Linked DNA regions of Anaeromyxobacter diazotrophicus. The protein of the gene in region 2 interacts with the protein of the main gene of each other region in a pairwise test. Links are inferred from orthologs where the notes say so. Each region holds a gene or a part of one and is shown on either strand. Other genes may lie near its edges.

What was found. The genes of interacting proteins can lie anywhere in the genome.
Region 1: the proteins of HWY08_RS14075 (region 2) and acpP interact in binary tests that used the Escherichia coli proteins (3 or more experiments, as listed by UniProt). The link is inferred for Anaeromyxobacter diazotrophicus from one-to-one orthologs.

What each region holds. Positions count from the first base shown.
Region 1 is NZ_BJTG01000002.1:338,801-342,461, forward strand. What follows is about bases 703-3,661. They hold acpP (acyl carrier protein), read left to right. Parts: upstream 703-2,040; coding sequence 2,041-2,283; downstream 2,284-3,661. Other genes in these bases: fabD (ACP S-malonyltransferase), read left to right, coding at 703-1,241; fabG (3-oxoacyl-[acyl-carrier-protein] reductase), read left to right, coding at 1,247-1,996; fabF (beta-ketoacyl-ACP synthase II), read left to right, coding at 2,375-3,616. Outside these bases: HWY08_RS04570 (beta-ketoacyl-ACP synthase III), read left to right, coding at 1-286; more of fabD, read left to right, coding at 300-702. UniProt on the Escherichia coli protein: Carrier of the growing fatty acid chain in fatty acid biosynthesis.
Region 2 is NZ_BJTG01000006.1:254,956-259,260, reverse strand. What follows is about bases 1,223-4,305. They hold HWY08_RS14075 (1-acyl-sn-glycerol-3-phosphate acyltransferase), read left to right. Parts: upstream 1,223-1,544; coding sequence 1,545-4,067; downstream 4,068-4,305. Other genes in these bases: scpC (succinyl-CoA:acetate CoA-transferase ScpC), read left to right, coding at 4,201-4,305; HWY08_RS14080 (HEAT repeat domain-containing protein), read left to right, coding at 1,223-1,453. Also shown: HWY08_RS14085 (DnaJ C-terminal domain-containing protein), read left to right, coding at 1-673; more of HWY08_RS14080, read left to right, coding at 695-1,222. UniProt on the Escherichia coli protein: Catalyzes the transfer of an acyl group from acyl-ACP to glycerol-3-phosphate (G3P) to form lysophosphatidic acid (LPA). This enzyme can utilize either acyl-CoA or acyl-ACP as the fatty acyl donor.

The sequences.
Region 1 (3,661 bases), on a different replicon or contig from region 2:
CTGCCGCGAGACGCTCGCCGCGAGCGAGCTCTCGCCGAGCGACGTCACCTGGGTCTGCGCCCACCAGGCCAACAAGCGCATCCTCGACTCGACCCTGGAGCGGCTGGAGATCCCGGAGTCGAAGTGCTGGATGAACCTCGAGAAGTACGGCAACACCTCGTCCGCCAGCCTCCCCATGACGCTCGACGAGGCGAACCGCGCCGGCTGGCTCAAGCCCGGCGACCTCATCCTCACCACCGCCATCGGCGCCGGCATGGCCTGGGGCGCCGGCCTCATCCGCTGGTAGGAGCGCGCGACCGATGAGCAAGCTGGCCTTCATCTTCCCGGGGCAGGGCTCGCAGGCGGCGGGCATGGGCAAGGCGCTCGCCGAGGCCTTCCCGGCCGCGCGGCGCGTCTTCGACGAGGTGGACGCGGCGCTGGGGGAGAAGCTGTCGCAGCTCTGCTTCGAGGGGCCCGACGAGCAGCTCAAGCTCACCGCCAACACCCAGCCCGCCATCCTCACCGTCTCGGCGGCGGCGGCGGCGGTGCTGGCCGAGCACGGGGTGGTCCCGGACCTCGTGGCGGGGCACTCGCTCGGCGAGTACTCGGCGCTGGTCGCGGCCGGCGCGCTCACGGCGCCGGAGGCGGCGAAGGCGGTGCGCGCCCGCGGCACCTTCATGCAGGAGGCCGTGCCGGCCGGGCAGGGCGCCATGGCGGCGGTGCTCGGGCTCGAGCCGGGCCGCGTGCGCGCCATCTGCGAGTCGGTCGAGGCGGCCACCGGGCTCGTCTGCTCGCCGGCCAACTACAACGACCCGGGCCAGACCGTCATCGCCGGCGCCGCGGCCGCGGTGGAGCGGGCCGGCGCCGAGCTCAAGGCGGCCGGCGCGAAGCGCGTGCTGCCGCTCGCCGTGTCCGCCCCCTTCCACTGCGCGCTCATGGAGCCGGTCAAGGCGCGGCTCGAGCCGGTGCTGCGCGGCGTGGCCTGGCGCGAGCCGCGGGTGGCGGTGGTGACGAACGTCGAGGCGAAGCCCAACCGCGAGGTGGGCCGGATCGTCCCGCTGCTGCTCGAGCAGGTGTCGGCGCCGGTGCGCTGGCTCGAGTGCGTCGAGGAGCTGGCCCGGCTGGGCGTGACGCGGATGGTCGAGGTGGGGCCGGGCAAGGTGCTCTCCGGCCTCGTGAAGCGCATCGCCAAGGGCGTCGAGGTGGTGAACGTCGAGGACCCCGCGTCGCTGGAGAAGGCGCTCGCGGTGCTGAAGGGATGACCGGCATGTACGACTTCGGCGGCAAGGCGGCGCTCGTCACCGGCGGCTCGCGCGGCATCGGCCGGGCGGTCGCGATCGCGCTCGCCGAGGGCAAGGCGAAGGTGGCGCTCAACTACGCCGGCAACGAGGCCGCGGCCCAGGAGGCGGCGGCGCTCTGCACGCAGGCGGGCGCGGCCGCGGTGAAGCTCCTGAAGTTCGACGTGTCCGACCCGGCCGCCTGCGCGGCGGCGGTGGACGAGGTGGTGGGCGCCTTCGGCGGCCTGCACGTGCTCGTCAACAACGCAGGCATCGCGGTGGACCAGCTCGTGATGCGGGTGAAGGACGACGACTGGCAGCGCCAGCTCGACGTGAACCTCACCGGCGCCTTCAACCTCATCCGGGCCGCGACCCGCCCCATGATGAAGGCCCGCGGTGGCGCGATCGTGAACCTCACCAGCGTGGTGGGCGAGATGGGCAACGCCGGCCAGGCCGCCTACGCCGCCACCAAGGCCGGCCTCATCGGCCTGACCAAGTCGGTGGCCCGCGAGCTCGCCAGCCGCAACATCCGCGTCAACGCGGTCGCGCCGGGCTTCATCGACACCGACATGACGGCCGGGCTGCCCGAGGCGGCGAAGACCGGCATGCTGAACATGATTCCGCTCGCGCGGCTCGGGACGGCCAAGGAAGTGGCCGACGCCGTGGCCTGGCTGGCGAGCGACCGAGCGTCGTACGTGACCGGAGAGGTGGTCCGGGTGAACGGCGGCATGTACATGTAGCCGGATCCCCCGGCCACAGTGCGTCCCCAACGAAAGGAACGACCGTGACTGCAACCAACGTGGAGTCGAAGGTCAAGGGCATCATCGCGGAGCAGCTGGGCGTCTCGGAGGAGGAGATCAAGATCACCTCCAGCTTCATCGAGGACCTCGGCGCCGACTCGCTCGACATCGTCGAGCTCGTCATGGCGATGGAGGAGGAGTTCGAGGTCGAGATCCCCGACGAGGAGGCCGAGAACATCAAGACCGTCCAGGACGCCGTCAACTACATCAACACCCACAAGAAGTAGGCGTCCGCGGCAGGTCGCGCCGCCCCGCCCGAGGTGGGCCGGGGCGGTCGAAGCTCTTCATGCAGTGGGGAAGGAGCAGGAGGTGAGCAACATGTCGAGACGGCGCGTCGTCGTCACCGGGCTCGGGATCGTCAGCCCCGTGGGCATCGGGGTGGAGGAGTCCTGGCGCGGCATCGTGGCGGGCAAGAGCGGCATCGGGCCCATCACGCAGTTCGACGCCTCGACCTTCCCCACCCGCATCGCGGGCGAGGTGAAGGGCTTCGAGGCCGAGAAGTGGATGGAGAAGAAGGAGGCGCGCCGGAACGACCGCTTCATCCAGTTCACCATGGCCGCCGCCGAGATGGCCCTGAAGGACTCCGGCCTCGACCTCGCGAAGGAGAACCTGGAACGCGTGGGCGCCGTCATCGGCGCGGGGCTGGGCGGGCTCTCCACCATCGAGGAGACGCACAAGGTCCTGCTCGAGAAGGGCGTGAAGCGGGTCAGCCCGTTCTTCATCCCCTCGCTGATCGTGAACCTGGCCCCGGGCCAGGTGAGCCTCAAGTACGGCCTCAAGGGGCCGAACTACTCGCCCGTCTCCGCCTGCGCCACCTCGAACCACTCCATCGGCGACGCGCTCATGCTCATCGAGCGCGGCATGGCCGACGTGATGGTGACCGGCGGCGCCGAGGCGACCATCACCCCGCTCGGCGTGGGCGGGTTCTGCGCCGCCCGCGCCCTCTCGGAGCGGAACGACGCGCCGGAGAAGGCGAGCCGGCCGTACGACAAGGCCCGCGACGGCTTCGTGGCCGGGGAGGGCTCCGGCCTGCTCGTGATCGAGGAGTACGAGCACGCGCGGAAGCGCGGCGCCCGCATCTACTGCGAGCTCTCGGGCTACGGCGCCAGCGCCGACGCGCACCACATCACCGAGCCCGCGCCGGAGGGCGAGGGCGGGCAGCGGGCGATGCGGATGGCGCTCCAGGACGCCGGCCTCTCCCCGGAGCAGGTCGGCTACGTGAACACGCACGGCACCTCGACCCCCAAGGGCGACATCGCCGAGTGCCAGGCCATCAAGCGCGTCTTCGGCGACTGGGCCAAGCGCGGGCTCGTCATCTCGTCGACGAAGTCGATGACCGGCCACCTGCTCGGCGCGGCCGGCGGCGTGGAGGCGGTCTTCGGCGTGCTGGCGCTGCACACGGGCGTCATCCCCCCGACCATCAACGTCGAGGAGCAGGACCCCGAGTGCGATCTGGACGTCGTGCCGAACACGGCCCGGGAGAAGCGGGTCGACGCCGTGATGTCGAACAGCTTCGGCTTCGGCGGCACCAACGCGGTGCTCTGCTTCAAGCGCGTCTAGCGGCCCGGCGCGGTCTCTCTTCTCTCGGCGCGGCCGGTCCGGGAT
Region 2 (4,305 bases):
TCCGGCCGGCGGCATGCCCGATTTCGGCGACTTCCAGGAGGTCCGGGTCGGCGACTACGGCAACTTCGACTTCGGGTCGCTCTTCGAGGAGCTGTTCGGCGGCCGGGCCGGGCGCGGCCGCGGCCGGCCGGTCGGCCCGCAGGAGGGCGCCCACGCCGAGGCCGAGCTGACGGTCGACCTGCGCGACGCGGTGCTGGGCGCCGAGCGCGACGTCCGCCTCGACGGAAAGACGCTCCGGGTGAAGATCCCGCGGGGCGTCGACGACGGCTCCACCATCCGCCTCGCCGGCCAGGGCGCTCCGGGGCGCCACGGCGGCCGCCACGGGGACCTCTACCTGCGTGTCAAGCTGCGCCACCACCCCTGGGTGCGCCGGGAGGGCAAGGACCTGTACCTCGACCTGCCGGTGACCGTCCCGGAGGCGGCGCTCGGGGCCGAGGTGACGCTCCCCACCTTCGAGGGCCCGGTCCGCCTGCGCGTGCCCGCCGGCTCGCAGACCGGCAAGAAGCTCCGGCTGCGCGGCAAGGGCCTGCCGGCGCTGCGCGGCGACAGCCGCGGCGACCTGTACGTCACCGTGAACATCGTCTTGCCGGAGCACACCCCGGCGCTCGAGCGGGCCGTGAAGCCGCTCGAGGCGCTCTACAAGGCCGACCCGCGGGCCGGCATCTCGTTGTAGATAGGCCTGGGAGGCGTCACCTTGGGATTTCTCGACATCTTCGGCCGCAAGAGCGGCCCCGGGGCCCTGCGCAAGCAGGCGCAGAAGGTCACGGAGAAGTACGGCCCGCCGGAGAACCGCCAGAAGGTCATCCAGCAGCTGGCCGAGCTCGGCACGCCGGAGGCGCTGGGCGTGCTGTGCCAGCGCTTCACCATCCGCGCCGACCCGGGCATCACCGACGACGAGGAGAAGGAGAACGTCCGCCTCATCCTGGTCGAGGCCGGCGAGAAGGCCGTCGCGCCGGTGAAGGCGTTCCTCGAGACGCAGGAGTCGGGCGTCTCGTGGGGGCTGCGGGTGCTCACCTCGCTCACCTCGCCGGCGGAGGTGGCCGAGACCGCGCTCCAGCTCCTGCGGCGGCTCGGCGGCGAGTACACGCGCGACCCGGAGAAGAAGCTGGTCCTCCTCTCCTGGCTGGCCGAGCAGCACGGCGACCTCACCGAGCACGCCGGGCCGGCGGCCTCGCTCGAGGAGGCGGTGCTGCCGCTGCTCGAGGACTTCGCGGACGACGTCCGCATCTCCGCCGCGCGGCTCCTCGCGCGCCAGCCGCTGACGGAGCGGACGCGCGAGGCGCTCCTCGCGCTGCTCGAGCGGGACCGGGACAACGCGCGCGTCCGCGGCGAGGTGCTGCAGGCGCTCGCGGAGCTCGGCGCCGACGTGAAGGGCCACCGCCCCGCCGTCGAGGCGCTGCTCGTCGAGCCGTGGTACCTCGATCGCGAGGGGCACGTGAAGCGGCGCGGCTGACGCCGCGCCCCGTCGCGCGCGGCGCCGCGCGTGACGCGCCGCACCATGCGCCTGGCTCGACTCGGCGAGGCCGCCGAGTAGGATGCGACGCGTGCGCGACCCGCCCAGCTCCCAGCTCGCCGCCGAACGGCCCGCGGCCCGCGCCAGCCTCCTCGATCGCTGGTTCAAGCCGGTCCAGGTGCCGCTCGAGGCCGGGCGCGAGCTCGCCGACCTGGCGCGCCAGGGGAGCCTCGTCTTCGTGATGAGGTCGGCCGGGCTGCTCAACTTCCTCTATCTCGCCTGGCTCCTGCGGCAGCTCCGGCTGCCGCCGCTGCGCGCCGCGCTCGGCCTCGGCGGCTTCCTCTCCTGGCTGTTTCGGGTCCGGTCAGGCCCGGCCGCGCTGGCGGCCGCCGTCGAGGGCGGCGACGCCTCGCTGGTGTTCCTGCGCGGCGCCCGCGGCGAGGACCCGTTCCCGGCGCTGGTCGCGCTCCAGCGGCGGCTCGGCCGCCCCATCCAGCTCGTCCCGGCGCTGCTCGTGTGGACGCGCCGGCCGCAGAAGCTGAAGCCGACGCTGGGGGAGATCCTGTTCGGCACCCCGGATCAGCCGAGCCGGCTCGCCAACGCGCTCGGCTTCGCGGCCAACCGCCGCCGCGCGGTGCTGCGGCTCGGGCGCGCCTCCGACCTGGCGGCGTTCGTGGCGGAGCGCGCCGCCGAGGGCGACGCGGTGCTGGGGCGCAAGGTGCGCGGCGCCGTCCACCACCACCTGGCGCGGGCGGTGGAGGCCGTGGTCGGCCCGCGGCTGAAGAGCCCCGGCCGCGTCCGCGAGCAGGTCCTGCGCGACCGGGCGCTGCGGGCCGCGCTGGCGGCCGAGGCAGCCAGCACCGGGCGCGCGCCCGCGGCGGTGGAGCGCGAGGCCGAGCGCGACCTCGACGAGATCGCGAGCCGGTACGCGCCGGCGCTGGTCGAGCTGCTGCGCCCCGTCCTCGCCTGGCTCTTCGGGCGCCTGTACGACGCGGTCGACGTCGACGAGGAGGGCCTGGCGCGCGTGAAGCGCGCCGCCGGCGAGACGCCCATCGTGCTCTGCCCGAGCCACAAGAGCTACGTCGACTTCCTCGTCCTGTCCTGGCTGCTCTACGAGCGCGGCATGACCGCGCCGCACATCGCCGCCGGCCTCAACCTCTCGTTCTGGCCGTTCGGGGCGGTGGCGCGGCGCGGCGGGGCCTTCTTCATCCGGCGCAGCATGCGAGGCGATCGCATCTACACCGCCACCCTGCGCGCCTACGTGAAGCACCTCCTCCGGCAGCGCGTGCCGCAGGAGTTCTACCTGGAGGGCGGGCGCAGCCGCTCGGGCAAGCTGCTCTTCCCCAAGACGGGGCTCGTCTCGATGGAGGTCGACGCCTGGCTGGAGGAGGCCGCCGACGACGTGCTGTTCGTCCCGGTCGCCATCGACTACGAGCGGCTGATGGAGGCGAAGAGCTACGCGCGCGAGCTGGCGGGCGGCGAGAAGGACCGGGAGAGCTTCCGCGGGCTGCTCCAGGCCAGGAAGGTGCTCGGCCGCCGCTACGGCCGGCTCACGGTCCAGTTCGAGCGGCCCGTGTCCTTGCGCGCCTTCGCCGCCGAGCGGCTCGGGCCGGAGGGCCGGGAGCGGCTCCTCGCCGCCGGCGCGGCGGACGCGGGCGCGGCGCGGCGCCAGCTCGTGCAGGGCCTCGCGAGCCGCATCGCCTGGGGGATCGACCGCGCCAGCACCGTCACGCCCTCCGGGCTCCTGGCGACGGCGCTCCTCTCGCACGTGCGCCGCGGCCTCCCGGCCGACGAGCTCGCCCGGCGGGTGGCGCTGCTCCGCGCCGTCGCGGCGCGCGACGGGGCTCGGCTCGCGCGCGGCCTCGCCGACGCCGAGGCCGACCCGCGCCGGCCGGGTCCGGTCGCGGACGCGGTGGCGCGGTTCGAGGAGGAGGGGCTCGTCCGCGTCGAGCGCGCCGCCGGCCAGGTCATCTACCAGGCGGTGGAGGAGCGCCGCGCCCAGCTCGACTACCACAAGAACGCGGTCCTGCACCGGTACGTGGCGCTCTCGCTGGTCTCGGGCGCACTGCGGGCGAGCGGCGGCGACGCGACCCGCGCCGAGCTGCTCGCGCGCACGCACTGGCTGTCGCGCCTGTTCAAGCTCGAGTTCATGTACCGGGTGGGCGCGCGGCTCGAGGAGACGTTCGCGGAGACGGTGGTCGCCCTGGCGCGGCTCGGCGCGCTCGAGGTGGACGGCGAGCGGCTCCGCGCCGGTCCGGACCGGGAGACGCTGGCGTTCCTCGCCGACCTCCTGCGCCCGTACCTCGAGGCCTACCTCATGGCGGCCGAGGTGCTCCTGGCCTCGCCGGCGGGCGAGGGGCCGGCCGATCGCCGCGCGCTGGTGAAGGCCGCGCTGGAGCACGGCCGCGCCGCCTACGCCGCGGGCCGCCTCGCGCTGCGCGAGTCGCTCTCGAAGGCGACGCTCGAGAACGCGGCCGAGTGGCTCGAGCAGCAGGGCGCGCTGCCGGGCGCTGCGGTTGGGCGGGACGAGGCCGCGGCTTCGGCGTCGGCCGCATGGCGCAACGCGGCAGGCCCCGAGGTCGTGCGCGAGATCGAACGACACCTCGCGTCTTGACCGCGATCACGGGAATTCCCCCTTCACACCGTGTGTGTCATGGAGGTACTGTGACATTTCACCGCGCTGCTGTTTGACCCGGCTCGAAGCCCCTGAAGTCCCGTCCTTTCCAAGCATCGAGGAGGCCGTCACGATGGCTGAGCATCCGCGAGTTCTCTGCAAGTCCCTGTGGAACAAGATCATGCCGGCCGAGGCGGCCGCCGCGATGATCTCGACCGGCGCGACCATCGCGACGAGC